DNA from 2 places in the Peribacillus sp. NPDC097675 genome. Region 1 is predicted to be linked to the other one. Evidence: predicted binding sites of a transcription regulator. Region 1 holds the regulator's gene; the other holds the start of a gene.
The links. Region 1 encodes NrdR, which represses ribonucleotide reductase genes. Its sites were predicted from a motif close to AACACNATATATNGTGTT; they were not measured.
Positions count from the first base shown of each region.

Region 2: the regulator NrdR is predicted to act here: its motif matches at 3,510-3,527, upstream of ACQKL5_RS01995 (vitamin B12-dependent ribonucleotide reductase).

Region 1 covers NZ_JBNNSK010000001.1:69,000-76,852, forward strand. Annotated here, with positions in the region: gene ytaF (sporulation membrane protein YtaF) at 13-645, shown strand; gene coaE (dephospho-CoA kinase) at 670-1,269, shown strand; gene ACQKL5_RS00320 (glyceraldehyde-3-phosphate dehydrogenase) at 1,432-2,469, shown strand; gene speD (adenosylmethionine decarboxylase) at 2,816-3,196, shown strand; gene nrdR (transcriptional regulator NrdR) at 3,431-3,892, shown strand; gene ACQKL5_RS00335 (replication initiation and membrane attachment family protein) at 3,957-5,366, shown strand; gene dnaI (primosomal protein DnaI) at 5,353-6,291, shown strand; gene ytxC (sporulation protein YtxC) at 6,415-7,251, shown strand; gene thrS (threonine--tRNA ligase) at 7,691-7,853, shown strand, end outside.
Region 2 covers NZ_JBNNSK010000001.1:397,838-405,690, reverse strand. Annotated here, with positions in the region: gene ACQKL5_RS02000 (MFS transporter) at 1-620, opposite strand, end outside; gene ACQKL5_RS01995 (vitamin B12-dependent ribonucleotide reductase) at 792-3,362, opposite strand; gene ACQKL5_RS01990 (lipoate--protein ligase family protein) at 3,751-4,587, opposite strand; gene ACQKL5_RS01985 (rhodanese-like domain-containing protein) at 4,786-5,169, shown strand; gene gcvPB (aminomethyl-transferring glycine dehydrogenase subunit GcvPB) at 5,300-6,757, opposite strand; gene gcvPA (aminomethyl-transferring glycine dehydrogenase subunit GcvPA) at 6,754-7,853, opposite strand, start outside.

The DNA.
Region 1 (7,853 bases):
GCAATCATTCCGATGTGGCTACAAATCATTTTCCTTGCTTTTGCAGTGAGTATTGACGGTTTTGGTGTAGGTTTGACATTTGGTATGCGAAAGATCAAAATACCCTTGAAATCAATTGCAGTGATATCAGTCTGTTCGGCGATGAGTTTGGGGATGGCGATGGTCATCGGTGAATTCATCAGTCAGCTAATCTCTGTCGGGGCCGCTGAAAAAACAGGGGGCATTATCCTTGTTCTTTTGGGTTCCTGGATGGTGTACCAATATTTCAAGCCTGAGAAAGAAACGAATGACGAGCGATATCATGAAAAAATCATCTTTAACTTCGAAATTAAATCACTTGGCGTGGCTATCAATATCCTACAAAAACCATTGAATGCCGATTTTGATAAATCAGGAACAATTACTGGAATCGAGGCACTTGTGCTTGGATTTGCCTTGTCACTCGATGCATTCGGTGCGGGTGTGGGAGCGGCCATGATGGGAATCTCCCCTATCATTCTTGCGCTCTGCATAGCCGTGATGAGCTTCATCTTTATAGGGAGTGGACTTCAATGCGGAAAATTACTTTCTAATAATAAACTTGTGCAGCATTTGACCTTTCTTCCGGGCTTATTACTGATTCTAATTGGCTTATTCAAATTATAAAGAGACGAGATAAAGGGGGAGCTTATGGGACAAATCATTGGAATCACTGGAGGCATTGCCAGTGGGAAAAGTAGTGTCAGCCAATATCTAAGGGAATTGGGATTCACGATAGTGGACGCAGATGTGGCTTCTCGTGCTGTCGTGGAACCTGGTGAAAGTGCCTATCTACAAGTGGTCAAGGCTTTCGGTGAAGGTCTTTTATTACCTGATGAAAGTATTGACCGGGCTAAATTAGGTTCCATTATATTTCATGATCAAGAAAAAAGACTGCTTTTAAATAGCATCGTACATCCGGCTGTGAGGAATTGGATGCGTCAGGAAACGGATAAGGCCCTTGCAACAGGATTGAAAACCGTATTTATGGACATTCCGCTCTTGTTCGAAAGCAAGCTGACGTCCATGGTGGAAAAAACCCTCTTGGTCTATGTAGATGAATCGGTTCAACTGGAGAGGTTAATGAATCGGAACATGTTAACTAAATCCGAGGCATTAGCAAGGATTCATTCGCAAATGCCTTTGAAAGATAAAAAAGCACTAGCGGATGCCATTGTCGATAATAATGGGAATAGGGAAGAAACGAAAAAGCAGGTTGATGACGTACTTAAGAAATGGAATGTCTTATAAAGAATTCGGAAAAAGGAAGAACCCGCAAAGGGTTCTTCCTTTTTTTTACTAAAAAAGAACAAATCCGCTTTTTTATTAACACATTTAGGATTAAATATGTTATACTAATTACATATGAAGGGTAATAAGTATAACATTAATATATTCAGGAGGGTCCGATAAATGAATTCAAGAATAGCAATTAACGGATTTGGAAGAATTGGAAGAATGGTTTTCCGTAAGGCAATTTTGGATGAGAGTCTGGACATCATTGCCATTAATGCAAGCTATCCTGCTGAAACGTTAGCCCATTTATTGAAGTATGATACAGTACATGGGAAATTTGATGGTATGATTGTTGCTGAAGATGATTCCCTTGTCGTGAATGGGCGACGTGTACAACTGATTAATAATCGCGATCCAAAGTTATTGCCTTGGAAAGAGATGGATATAGATATTGTAATAGAAGCTACGGGCAAATTCAATGACCGATCTAAAGCAGCGATGCATCTAGAAGCAGGAGCAAAAAGGGTCATACTTTCCGCGCCGGGTAAAAATGAAGACGTTACCATTGTGATGGGCGTTAATCAGGAAGCGTTAGAAATCGACAAGCACTTTGTTATTTCGAACGCATCTTGCACGACTAATTGCCTTGGACCGGTTGCGAAAGTGCTCGAACAGAAATTTGGTATAGACAACGGCCTAATGACGACCATTCATTCTTATACGAATGATCAAAATAACATTGATAACCCACATAAAGATCTAAGACGTGCTCGCGCTGCTGCTGAAAGTATCATTCCTACGACTACAGGTGCAGCTAAAGCTCTTTCGTTGGTGTTGCCTCAACTGAAAGGCAAGCTTCATGGTATGGCCATACGTGTACCGACGCCTAACGTATCATTAGTCGATCTTGTTGTGGATTTAAATTGTGATGTTACGATTGATGAAGTGAATCAAGCTTTCATTGACGCTTCAGAAAATGAGCTTAACGGAATTATGGAATATACAACAGAACCGCTTGTTTCAAGTGATTTTAAAACCAATCCTCACTCTGCAATCATCGATGGCTTATCGACCATGATGATTGGTGAAAGAAAAGTGAAAATCCTTGCTTGGTATGATAATGAGTGGGGATATTCTAACCGTGTAGTCGATCTTGTCAAATTAGTGGCTTCTGAGTTGAGTAAGGTTTCCGAAGTTCAGATGTCAGCGAATTAGAAAATGATTCAGGGCCCGTTACATCCTTAACGGGCTGTTTATTATGGGATGATTAGTCTAGTCATGAAACAGTTCTGTTGTCTAGGTAAGGATAAAAGTCTGAATGAAATAGTAATTACTTTTAACAATTAATGATTAATTTACCAAAAATGCTAAATGTAGTTGCAAAAGAAAACCATACATTATATACTATGAATCGTGAACTTCTTATATAAGAATGTTTACATAATGGCTACTTAAAGGGTTAGGACCTCTTTGGACTAACTTTCCCCCGTGGTAGTTATTAAGGATTCTGAATTTTTAATCACGGTTAAGGGGGAAACATAATATGGAATCAGCTTACACAATGGAAACTATGGGTAGACATGTCATTTCTGAACTTTGGGGTTGTGACTTTGAAAAACTGAATAATATTGATTTAATTGAAAGAATCTTCGTCGATGCTGCACTGAAATCGGGTGCTGAAGTTCGAGAAGTGGCGTTCCATAAGTTTGCTCCACAAGGAGTGAGTGGGGTTGTCATCATTTCTGAATCACATCTTACCATTCATAGCTTTCCAGAACATGGATATGCCAGCATTGATGTCTATACATGTGGCAACTTAGATCCAAATATCGCTGCTGATTATATTGCAGAGGCTTTGAATGCACAAACGCGCGAAAACATTGAACTTCCACGTGGTCTAGGTCCCGTACAAATGAAAAAAACTAAAATGAGTGTACTATAATATACGAATTAACAGAGATGCCATAAATGCATCTCTTTTTTGATGCAATTGAATGGTTTCCTTCACTTATATCAAGCTCAACTAGCGGACATTACGGGGGATTTGAAAATTACCTGCTGCTGGAAGTTTCACTTTTTACTTGTACTGGTTGCCCCTTTTATATAAGATTAAGATTAAATAGTATTCCTTAGGGAAGTTTGAAGGAATATCACTTAAAATACGGAGCTGGTAATGATGAAATGTCCATCATGTCAATACAATGGAACTAGGGTGCTCGATTCCAGGCCTGTCGACGAAAGTAAATCAATTCGACGGCGCCGCGAATGCGAGGCATGCAGTTTTCGATTCACGACATTTGAAAAGGTCGAGGAAACACCGCTGATCGTCGTGAAAAAGGGTGGAGCACGGGAAGAGTTCAGCCGTGACAAAATCCTGCGCGGACTTATCAGGGCTTGTGAAAAACGTCCAGTTCCGTTAAAGGAACTAGAGCAAATCACAAGTTATGTTGAAAAGGAACTGCGCAATCAAGGTATATCGGAAGTGAAAAGTGATAGTGTCGGTGAAATGGTGATGGATCAACTGGCTGAAGTGGATGAAGTTGCTTATGTGAGATTTGCTTCCGTTTACAGACAATTTAAAGATATAAATGTTTTCATCGATGAATTGAAAGATTTGATAAATAAAGAAAGAAAGTAGAGCTGAAGATTTACTTTGGCTCTTTTTTAACTATATCTTTTGAAAGGTTTGAAGGAAGATGTCCATGCATTGGCAGGAACTGCTCCCCGCGGATTCATATTTGGTTTCCTCTGCGGGGCTGCTTCATGATTATGATCGGAAAATACTCACACGACTGTACCAGCCACTTATAGGACCGATCTGTATTAGCCTATACATGACGTTATGGAGTGAGATGGAGGAGAATCGGCTTTGGTCGGAGGCTTCCTCACATTATCAATTAATGAATACGATCGGCCTTAATTTAAGCGATATTTACGAAGCAAGGCTATTACTCGAAGGTATTGGATTGCTGAATGTGTATAAGAAATCCAAAGGGGATACGAAGGAATTTATTTATGAACTAAATCCCCCTTTAACACCCCAGCAGTTTTTCACGGATGGGATGCTGAATATATATTTATATAAAAAAATCGGAAAGGTCCAGTTCAATCGGCTAAAAAGATTCTTTTGTGTGGACACTATCGCAACAGATGAATTTGAACATGTGACGAAATCATTCGCAGAGGTGTTTGCGTCGGACCATCTAGATTCATTGTACGTGACGGATGAAGCGAAAAACGAATGGGATCCAGTACCTGACCAGCGATTCGTTGATCAATCTGACGGAGTTGAGCCATCAGGGTTCGACGGCCTGTTTGATTTTGGCCTTATGTTTGCAGGCATGAAGAACTCAATCGTGCCCAAAAAAGCTTTTACACCCAAAATAAAAAATACGGTGGCCAAACTTGCCTTTTTATATGGAATCAATCCACTTGAGATGCAAAAACTAGTGATGGATGCAGTAACATTGGACGATGAAATTGATGAAGAGTTACTCCGAAAAGCGGCAAGGGACTGGTATCAAATTGAACGGCAGGCCGATATGCCTTCTTTGGTTAACCGTGTACAGCCAGTAAGGGAACGCACGCAAAAAGAGGAACCTAAAACTCAAGAGCAAGAGCTGATACGGCATTTGGAGACTACTTCACCACGAGATCGACTCATGCAGCTATCCGGAGGAGCTGAGCCGACAGGCGGAGATTTAAAAGTGGTTGAGGGTGTGATGATCAATCAAAAGCTGAATCCTGGAGTGGTGAATGTTTTAATTGAATACGTTATGCTTAAAACAGACATGAAATTCACGAAGGGCTATGTGGAAAAACTGGCTGGTCATTGGGCACGCCTGAAGGTCTCTACTGTCATGGAAGCGATGGAACTAGCTAAAAATGAACACCGGAAATATCAAGAGTGGGCACAAGGAAGTAAAAATGTTGCAAAAGGTGGCCGGAAAAAATCAATAAGAGAAGAAGTGATTCCGGACTGGCTTGAGCAGAAAGAGGATAAACAAGAACAGAAAGCTGAGCAACCTGAACTGAATGAACAAAAACGTGAGCTGCAAGAGAAATGGAAGCAGTGGAAAGCTGGAGGTGAAATGAACGATGGAAAAGATTAATAGATCGCTTAGTAAGCTGGCCAATACGGGTGACTTTCAGCAGCGCTATGAACAGTTGAAGCAGGAAATTTTCGAAAATGAACAAGTGCGTCTGTTTTTGAACGCCAATAGCTCAACAGTCACAGACGAAATGATAGACAAGAATTTAGGGAAGCTTTATGAATTTATTTCTCAAAGCAACAAGTGTGATAAATGTCCAAGCTTGGATGGATGCATCAATATGATGAATGGGTATTATCCAAAGCTGGTTGTTCAAGGGAAGGCTCTTAATCTGAATTATGAGGTCTGTCCAAGAAAATTGGCGGAAGATGAAAAGCGGAAACGGGAAAAACTCATCCGTAGTCTTTATGTTCCTAAGGACATTCTGAAGGCGACCATTGATGATTTTTCTCATACAGACGATGAAAATAAACGGCTTGGCGTATTAGGCAAAGCGATATCGTTCATCATGGAATATGAGCCAGGAAAACGGCAAAAAGGTTTGTATATTTACGGGAAATTTGGCGTTGGTAAAACGTATTTATTGGGGGCGATTGCCAATGAACTTGCGCAAAGGCAAATTTCCTCGATGATTGTCTATGTGCCTGATTATTTGCGGGAGTTAAAGGGTTCAATTGGTGATAATACCGTCAATGAGAAGATCGAGATGGTCAAAACGGCACCCATCCTCATGCTTGATGATATTGGTGCAGAATCGATGACGAGTTGGGGACGGGATGAAGTCATAGGTCCAATCCTTCAATTTAGAATGCTTGAAAACTTACCGACGTTCTTTACATCCAACTTCGATATGAAGGGTCTTGAGAACCACTTGACCTATTCCCAGCGCGGTGAGAAGGAAGAAGTGAAAGCGGCAAGGGTTTTAGAAAGAATTCAATATTTGGCGGAGCCAGTCAGGCTTGATGGCGTGAATCGCAGAAGATAAAGAAAGGCGGTCTCTAAAAAGAGGCCGCTTTTTTTGGTTCATTGACACCATCCTACTTCTAAAAAAGCCTTTATTCCCATATACATGAAAAAAGTAAAGCAAGGGGGAAGGGGGGATGTCGTAGTGCAAATATCGTTCCAAAATGATTCGGAAGCTTTAAGACTATTGAAATTCGTTTCTGTCCATCCTTTCGGGGCAGAATTTGAACCATATATAGAATTTCTCCCACAACAAGGGCTGTTGGTTGATATGACCGGGTTAGAAGATGAGAAATGGCTAACGCTGCTTAGTGAAGTATTTCATTCCTTTTTGCTCGAAGAAAAAACGCTACCTGTTCTAAAACAAATTATCGTCAGTAAATTTTTTTACAAGGAACAAGAAGAAATCGATGCGATATTGGAAATTGCTTTATCCATAATCGAAGGGGAAAAGTCCGAAGGTGGGGGTGTTTTATTTTGTAAGGAAAAGCAATCGATCCAAGATGGTCTCAAGAGTATAGTAGCAGGAAAAGTATCATTTTCATTTGATGCTTTTACTACCTTTCGGTTAAGGTCCTTTCGACATGCGCTGGAAAAGTATGCGGGTCTTGCCATTGATGAATACAAGCTCGAACAGGATTATCAGAATTTCATTGCGATGCTCCGGGATCGCCTACATGAACAGAAATCAAAATTATCAAGGCTTCACCTTGTCTATCATGATGGATTTCAATTCTATGATCATGAGCTTGGTCGTCTCGATCGCCGAAAACTCACTAGCATGATTGACAGGAAATTGCTAGCCGATAGTTCATTCTTTCTAGACACCGTGATCTGGGCACCTCTGCTGTCCATCGCACCCACTAGCTTATATATCTATACGGATAACAAGGAAGAGGGTCTGATACAAACGATGACACGAATCTTCGAGGAACGGGCGACGGTCCTGCCGCTTTCAGCCTTTAAGCAGGCCACTGAATAATCGTCTTGGGAATTTTGGGGAAAACCTAAATTTAACCTTGATTTTCAATGCATAACGAATTATAATTTCCTACATACTATTAAAAACAAAAGTTATGATGAGGACATGGGTATTCTAATCGCCAATTTTCAGAGAGGGAAGTCATTAGGCTGTAAGCTTCCTATTTGCATAGAACACTTACCACCTTTAAACTTCGGTTCGGAAAGCAACTATTTTGCGATTATGAACTGACGGGAAGCTGCCGTTATTAAGTTACAAGTGTCATTTTGCCGTGAAAAGCAGAGTGGAACGAGGGTGGAACCGCGGGTTAATTTTACATTACTAAGCTCGTCCCTGTTTTATACAGGGGCGGGCTTTTTTGTGTTTTTTCCACGCAATTGCTGGGGTATCCCCCTGAGACTTGAAACGGATGGCAATTAAAAGAAGGAGTGAAGCTACAATGTCAGAACAACTGAAAATATCTTTTCCTGATGGAGCGGTGAAGGAGTTTGCTAAAGGCACAACAACTGAAGACATCGCAGCATCTATCAGCCCAGGACTAAGAAAAAAATCCATTGCAGGTAAATTCAATGGTGAACTATATGATTTGAAACGGCCAATCG
Region 2 (7,853 bases), 330 kb from region 1:
TTGAATTTTACCGGTTCATCTTCATTCTTTGGAACCTTTATGAAAAAGAAAACGAGAACGATGGAAATCAAACTAAAAAAAGATATTGAAAAGAACGGTAAAAACCAAAGTATAGCTGCAAACAATGACCCTAAAATGGGACTCAACACTTTACCGAACGTATTTGATGTTTCAACGATACCGAGAGTCGAACTGGTTTTTTCATCATCATCTTTGTATAGATCTCCTACTAATGGAAGAATAATTGGTGATGCGCCAGATGCACCAATACCTTGAAGGACCCGTCCTATAATGATCCAAGTATAAGGGTCTTCCATTTTCCAGGAAGCAAAACCCGCAATCAATCCTCCTATAAGAGCTAAGATCAAACTTGGTAGAATAACTTTTTTCCTTCCAATCCGGTCAGATAAGTAACCCGCAACCGGGATGAGAAAGATCGAAGCTACCGAATAACTGGTGATTATCATACTTGATTGAAAAGATGATATGTTTACTTTCTCCTCAAAAACAGGCAGTACTGGTATAAGCATTGAATTCCCCAGTGTCATCACGAGAGGAATCGAGGCCATGCTGACAATACACCAAACGCTTACCTTCTTATTACTCTTCTGGTTTTCCATTCATACACCTCATCGTAGTTAATAATGAATAGTTTAACCATAAAAAATAAAATCCTTCACGAAATCTCCTTTATAAAAAATGTATGAACATGAAATAAAAGTAAATCTGACAATAAAAAAAGTCGCTGGGGGAGCTGTTTAGCTCTCCTCAACGACTAATTATCCTTCAGTTTAAAGTCCGCATTTCAATTGTGCACCACAATTCGTACATGTGTTACAACCGCCCATTTCCTGAACTTCACCTTTACGGCAAACTGGACACGTGTTACCTACTTCTGATCCAATCGTAACATTAGTCGAACGCAATTCATTGATGGTATCGACCAGAACGACCTTTTTCTTTTCTTCCACATCTGTTAAGCCATCCATTTCAAGTTGCTGTTCCATTTGGTTTTCTTCAGCTTTAAGCGTCAGTACCTGGCTGTCACGGCTTCCATCTACATATACCGTACCGCCTTTTGCACCGCCCTTGTATAAACGTTCATATACTTTTTGGACTTGCTCAACGGTATATCCTTTTGGAGCGTTAACCGTTTTACTGATGGAACTATCAATCCAACGTTGAATAATGCACTGAACATCTGCATGGGCTTCCGGAGCCAGTTCCATTGCCGAAATGAACCACTTCGGAAGATTCTCAGGATCTGCCTCAGGATGACGATCCAAGTATTCCTGAACAATGTCTGCTTTGACTTCAATGAATTTCCCTAAGCGTCCACTACGGAAATACGTGAAGGAGAAATATGGTTCAAGACCAGTCGAAACACCGACCATCGTTCCTGTGCTTCCCGTTGGGGCAACGGTCAATAAGTGCGAGTTGCGTATGCCGTGTTCGGCAACACTTTCACGGATATCTTCAGGCATCTTTTTCATAAACCCAGTATTCGTGAAGCGTGTCCTAAGCTCAGTCGTCTCTTTGTCTGTGGAACCAGTTAGGAACGGGAAACTGCCTTTTTCTTTTGCAAGTTCCACTGAAGCTTTGTAGGCTGATGTCGCAATCGTTTCAAACACTTTATCTACCAGGATCTTTCCTTCTTCTGAACCATACTCGGTTTCACAGTAGATGAGCAAATCGTGTAGACCCATCACACCTAGTCCAACCCGTCTCTCACCGAGTGCTTGTTTTTTGTTTTCCTCTAAGAAATAAGGAGTTGCATCAATGACGTTATCCTGCATCCGCACGCCCACTTCAACCGTTCTTTTAAGCTTTTCGTAGTTAACGGTCTTATTGTCTTTATCGGCCATTTCAGCTAGGTTGACCGCAGCTAGATTACAAACGGAGAATGGAGCCAGCGGCTGTTCACCACATGGGTTTGTGGCCACCACTTGCTGTCCATAAGCTTTTGCATTCGTCATCTCATTGGCGTTATCAATGAAGAATATCCCAGGCTCAGCAGAATACGTCGCACATATATTGATTAAATTCCAAAGCTCTTTAGCACGGATTTTACGGTAGACACGGACTTTATGGCCCATTCTCTCCCATTCGCGCACATCACCCACATTGTGCCATTCTTCATTATAAATCGCCATTTCTTTCGCATCATAGCTTTCGACATCTGGGAAACGCAATTCATATTCACCATCTTTTTCGACGGCTTCCATGAACTCCTTCGTTAAACAGACTGAAATATTGGCACCAGTCAAGAAGTCCGGATTATGGACACTATATGTTCCGCCTATACGAACTTTTTCCTCGGCTTCCCTAATGATTTTCTCATTGAATCCACCTTGGCCTGGAATCTCTTTATAATTGATGATTCCTTGATACATGGCCATTTCCTGTTCGGTATGCGGCGTGAATTTCAATTTATCCGATGCATATTTTTTTATGGTTTCATCTTTCGTATTCTCCATGAGATAACGAAGAATCCTTGGATTTTGCATTTTAGAAATTATGAACTCAGCAATGTCAGGATGCCAATCGGTAAGCATGATCATTTGGGCACCACGTCTACTCCCACCCTGTTCAACCAAGTGAGTCAATTTCGCTATATCATCAAGCCATGAAACGGATCCTGAAGACTTCCCATTAACCCCTTTCGCTAGGGTATTCCTTGGGCGCAGCGTCGAACCATTCGTACCAACTCCGCCTCCACGGCTCATGATTTCCATAACTTGTTTCCTATGTTCAGAAATCCCTTCCCGGGAATCTGGAACGAATGGCATTACGTAACAATTGAAATACGTCACATCCGTGTTGGAACCTGCACCATATAAAACACGGCCGGCCGGCACAAAATTAAGGTCCTTCAGTTCCTCATAAAATTTTTGGAACCATTCTGTTCTTTTCTCTTCAGTCGTTTCTACTGAAGCCAGACCCGTTGCATTACGCTTGGCAATTTGTTCGTAATATATTTCAAGCGGCTTTTCGATAATATCAAGCGGCCGATTAATAATTCCTGTTTCCACTTCTTCTGGATTATCTAGCACTCCGCGGAACTCATCATCCACCAAAACCTTCGCCTTTTTCGATTCCCAATCAATTTCAACGATATAGCCAAGTCCACGTGCAGGAAATTTCGGATCTTCTTTAATGGTCAATACTACAAAATCGCCAGCAGAGAGTGTGATTTTTTCAGTATCCTTAAAAGAATAGCGGTCAAGCATAACCAGACGAGACACGCCTTTATGCATCATTTTCATATCAGCCGTTACAGGATGAACTTGGGGAAATAAAGATATATCTTTATTCAACCTTTCTAGATCAACCTTTAAAGCTTCTTTAATTACAACTGACATAATTCCCTCTCCTTTACATGTTTCAAGATCCGTTCTTGTTGCAAAAATCAATATGTAGTCTACATGTCCGTTTCGCTTAACAAGTTACACTAAATTTATCATAGCGAAACTCAAAATTCAACATGTAGTGTTTAAGTAATTATTTAAACTACTATATATTGTGTCCACGTTGATTGTCTTTTGATTTTGTCAAACGATAAATCTATTAACTGAGTTAGCAAAAGGGAGGAAAATGTCGATTTTGAATAAATTTTCGACAGATTTCAATGAATTTCAACCTTGCTTTTTGTCTACCTCTTTCAAAGCCCTGACGTTAAAGGAAAAGCAAACTTGTTCACACAAATCTGAAAAAACTTATTTATTATCGAATTTCATTCTCTTGCTTTTTCTACCTCAAAAAATTCCAGTCATCGCTTTCGTATTTATTTTTGGCAATGTCCTTCACTTCCTGTAATTGCTGTCCATTCAGTTCAAATGGTTCCAATTCAATCGACAGTCCTTCAGCAAATCCTTTTTCAAAGGCTTGTTTCGCTTCGAGAATTGATATTTTTCTACCGGCAAGATCATTGATCGCCACTGCTTTATTCTTTAGATTATTTTTCATTTTTTCTTTTTTCCGCTCATCGGAGAATTTAAATACACTAAATAACTTATCCTCATCAAGTTCAAGCAGGATAGCTCCATGTTGAAGGATCACACCTTTTTGCCTCGTTTGTGCACTGCCAGCAACTTTTCTTCCCTCAACGACTAGCTCATACCAGCTTGGGGCATCGAAACAGACTGAGGACTTTGGTGATTTTAACAGCGCTTTTTCCTGCTCGGTTTCCGGCACAGAAAAATAAGCATCCAATCCTAAATTTCTAAACCCTATTAATATTCCTTCAGAAATCACTCGATATGCTTCTGTAACTGTATTTGGCATTCCCGGATAGGACTCGGGGAGGATTACACTATAGGTTAATTCATGTTCATGCAAAACAGCCCGTCCTCCTGTAGGTCTGCGGACGAAACCTAAACCTTGCCTTTTAACTTCTGCTAGATCTATTTCAGCTTCTGCCTTTTGAAAATACCCAATTGACAATGTAGCTGGTTTCCACCCGTAAAATCGGATAATGGGTGGAATTTCTCCATTACTCTGCCAGTTTAGGAGCGCTTCATCCATTGCCATATTATAAGCAGCCGAACAATTACCTGAATCAATGAATCCCCATTTTTCTTTTGCCATACTTACCCCTCTTTTCCGCTAGGCTCATTAGACCCTCTTTAAAAAAACTCACAAATAGTAGTTTACCAGAGTTTTGCACGCTTAAAAAGAAAGGAAGAAAAGCTAGAAATATTTATGAAGTTTTTTTTGATTATTGGTGCAACCAATTATATAATAGACATTGTCTGTATTCGTTTAGGTAGAAGGGAGTTTTTATGTTTGGAGATTTTATATACACTAATCGTCATCATAGTAGCCATCGTTGCATATTCACTTTTTAATTGGTTCCGTCAACGTAAGATCGTTAAAACCTTAACACAGGAAGAATTTATTGCAAACTACAGAAAAGTGCAATTAATCGATGTGCGGGAACCCAATGATTTTGATAATGGCCATATCTTAGGCGCAAGAAATATCCCTATGACACAAATGAAGACCCGGTTAGTCGAAATTAGACAGGACAAGCCTGTTTATTTGTACGCTCAAAGTGAAATCATTAGTGGAAGAGCTGCAGCCATGCTATACAAGAAGGGCTACAGAGAACTTTTCCATTTAAAAGGCGGATTCAAAATGTGGACAGGTAAGATTAAGGCGAAGAAATAAGTGCATTTTGTGTTCGGTACGGGAAAGGGAAGCATGAATAACAATTAAGCGTCTTATTTCCACGTGATACATAGGAATGCCCAAACGAAAAAATCCCCGCCAGTTGGCAGGGATTTTTTTATACGAATCGTTAACCTTGATAACGAAGAATTGGTTTCCTGGCAGCCAATGTTTCATCCAGGCGTTTAATTACTGTTGTATGAGGCGCCTCCTGAACGATTTCAGGGGTTTCTTCTGCCTCTTTGGCTATTTGTATCATTGCATCAATAAAAGCGTCCAACGTTTCCTTTGACTCCGTTTCAGTCGGTTCAATCATCATTCCCTCTTCTACATTTAACGGAAAGTAAATGGTTGGTGGGTGATACCCAAAATCCAGTAACCTTTTGGCGATATCCAATGTGCGAACACCCAACATCTTTTGCCTACGTCCACTTAGTACAAATTCATGCTTACAATGACGGTTATACGGCAAATCGAAATACGGCTCCAGCCTACGCATCATATAATTTGCATTGATGACTGCATTCTCGGTAACGGTCTTAAGACCGTCCGGACCCATCGACCTGATATACGTATATGCCCTTACATTGATGCCGAAGTTACCATAAAAGGGCTTGACGCGTCCAATGGATTGCGGACGGTCATAATCAAGAACATATTGATCACCATCTTTGATCACAAGCGGTTTAGGCAAATAGGGAATCAGTTCCGCCTTTACCCCTACTGGACCAGATCCAGGTCCTCCGCCTCCATGAGGGCCGGTGAATGTTTTATGGAGATTCAAATGCACAACATCAAATCCCATATCTCCTGGGCGGACTTTGGAAAGAACGGCATTGAGGTTAGCTCCATCATAATATAATTTTCCACCAGCCTCATGAACAACCTGTGCCATCTCGAGGATATTCTCTTCGAATAAGCCTAACGTATTCGGATTCGTCAGCATTAGTGCTGCCGTATCTGGACCTACGACTCGTTTCAAATCTTCAAGGTCCACGAGCCCGAATTCATTGGATTTCACGGTTATCGTTTCCAGACCGGCGACCGTTGCCGATGCCGGATTCGTTCCATGAGCCGAGTCGGGAACGATGACTTTCGTCCGGTTTAAGTCCCCATTGGCTTCATGGAAAGCCCTTATCATCATTAGACCCGTCCATTCACCATGCGCACCCGCAGCCGGTTGTAAAGTCACCTGGTCCATTCCCGTAATTTCAATTAAATGTTCCTGTAGATCATATAATAACTCCAAAGCACCTTGAACGGTCGATGGATCTTGGTAGGGATGGATATGGGAAAAACCATTATATCTTGCTACGTTTTCATTGATTTTCGGATTATACTTCATCGTGCAGGACCCGAGCGGATAGAACCCAGAGTCCACACCATGATTCCGCTTTGATAGAGCCGTATAATGACGCATGATATCCAGCTCTGAAACCTCTGGAAGCTCAGCTTCGTTTTCACGTATATAATCAGCAGGAATGATCTCCTCGAGTGAAACGCCCGCTACATCCATTTCCGGAAGGCTATATCCAATTCGACCGGATGTACTGATTTCAAAAATGAGTGATTGATCTTGATTATTCATAGTTGCCCTCCCAGTTCCTGCGCAAATGCATCGATTTCTTCTTTTGTTCTAAGTTCCGTAACTGCCACTAACATATGATTTGGCAACTCCGGATAAACCGAACCTAAATCAAAGCCGCCAATCATTCCTTTTTCAAAGAGCTTATTATTGACATCTTTGAAGGGAAGAGAAAGTTTAATGACGAATTCATTAAATGAGGGTCCTTCAAATACAACTTCTATTCCATGTTCCTGTAGTGCTTTTTTTGCATAATGAGCTTTTTGAATATTTTGCACAGCCATTTCTTTGACGCCCTTTTTCCCTAGTGCCGTCATCGCCACAGAGGCTGCTAATGCATTTAATGCCTGATTGGAACATATATTGGATGTCGCCTTGTCACGGCGTATATGTTGCTCTCGTGCCTGAAGCGTCAGTACAAATCCACGTTTCCCGTCTTCATCAACCGTCTGCCCTACTAGACGGCCTGGGACTTTACGGAGCAGTTTCTTCGTGACCGCAAAATATCCGCAATGAGGTCCACCGAAGGCGGCCGGAATTCCGAATGGCTGGGCATCGCCTGTCACGATATCAGCACCCAGTTTACCTGGTGGGGTCAATGCACCAAGTGCAAGTGGATTACTGGACACGATGAACATGGATTTCACATTATGTATGAGCTCTTGCATCTCCTTCAACGGTTCGATGCGTCCGAAAAAGTTCGGGTACTGTACAATCACGCCTGCAATATCATCCATAGCCAGGTCCTTTAATGCTGCCAAGTCCGTGACACCATTTTTATGAGGAATCTCGATGACTTCAACACGTTGTCCTTTGGCATATGTTTTCACCACTTCTCTTGATTCTGGATGTACTGTTGCTGAGATGAGGATCTTTTTCCTGTGTGTTTGACCGGCAGCAAGCATGGCTGCTTCGGCTAATGCCGTTCCCCCGTCATACATGGAGGAGTTCGCAACCTCCATACCCGTCAATTCACTAATCATCGTTTGATATTCAAAAATGGCCTGAAGTTCCCCTTGAGAAATTTCCGGCTGATAAGGGGTGTAGGCTGTATAAAACTCCGAACGGGATAAGACGTGATCCACAATGACAGGTGAAT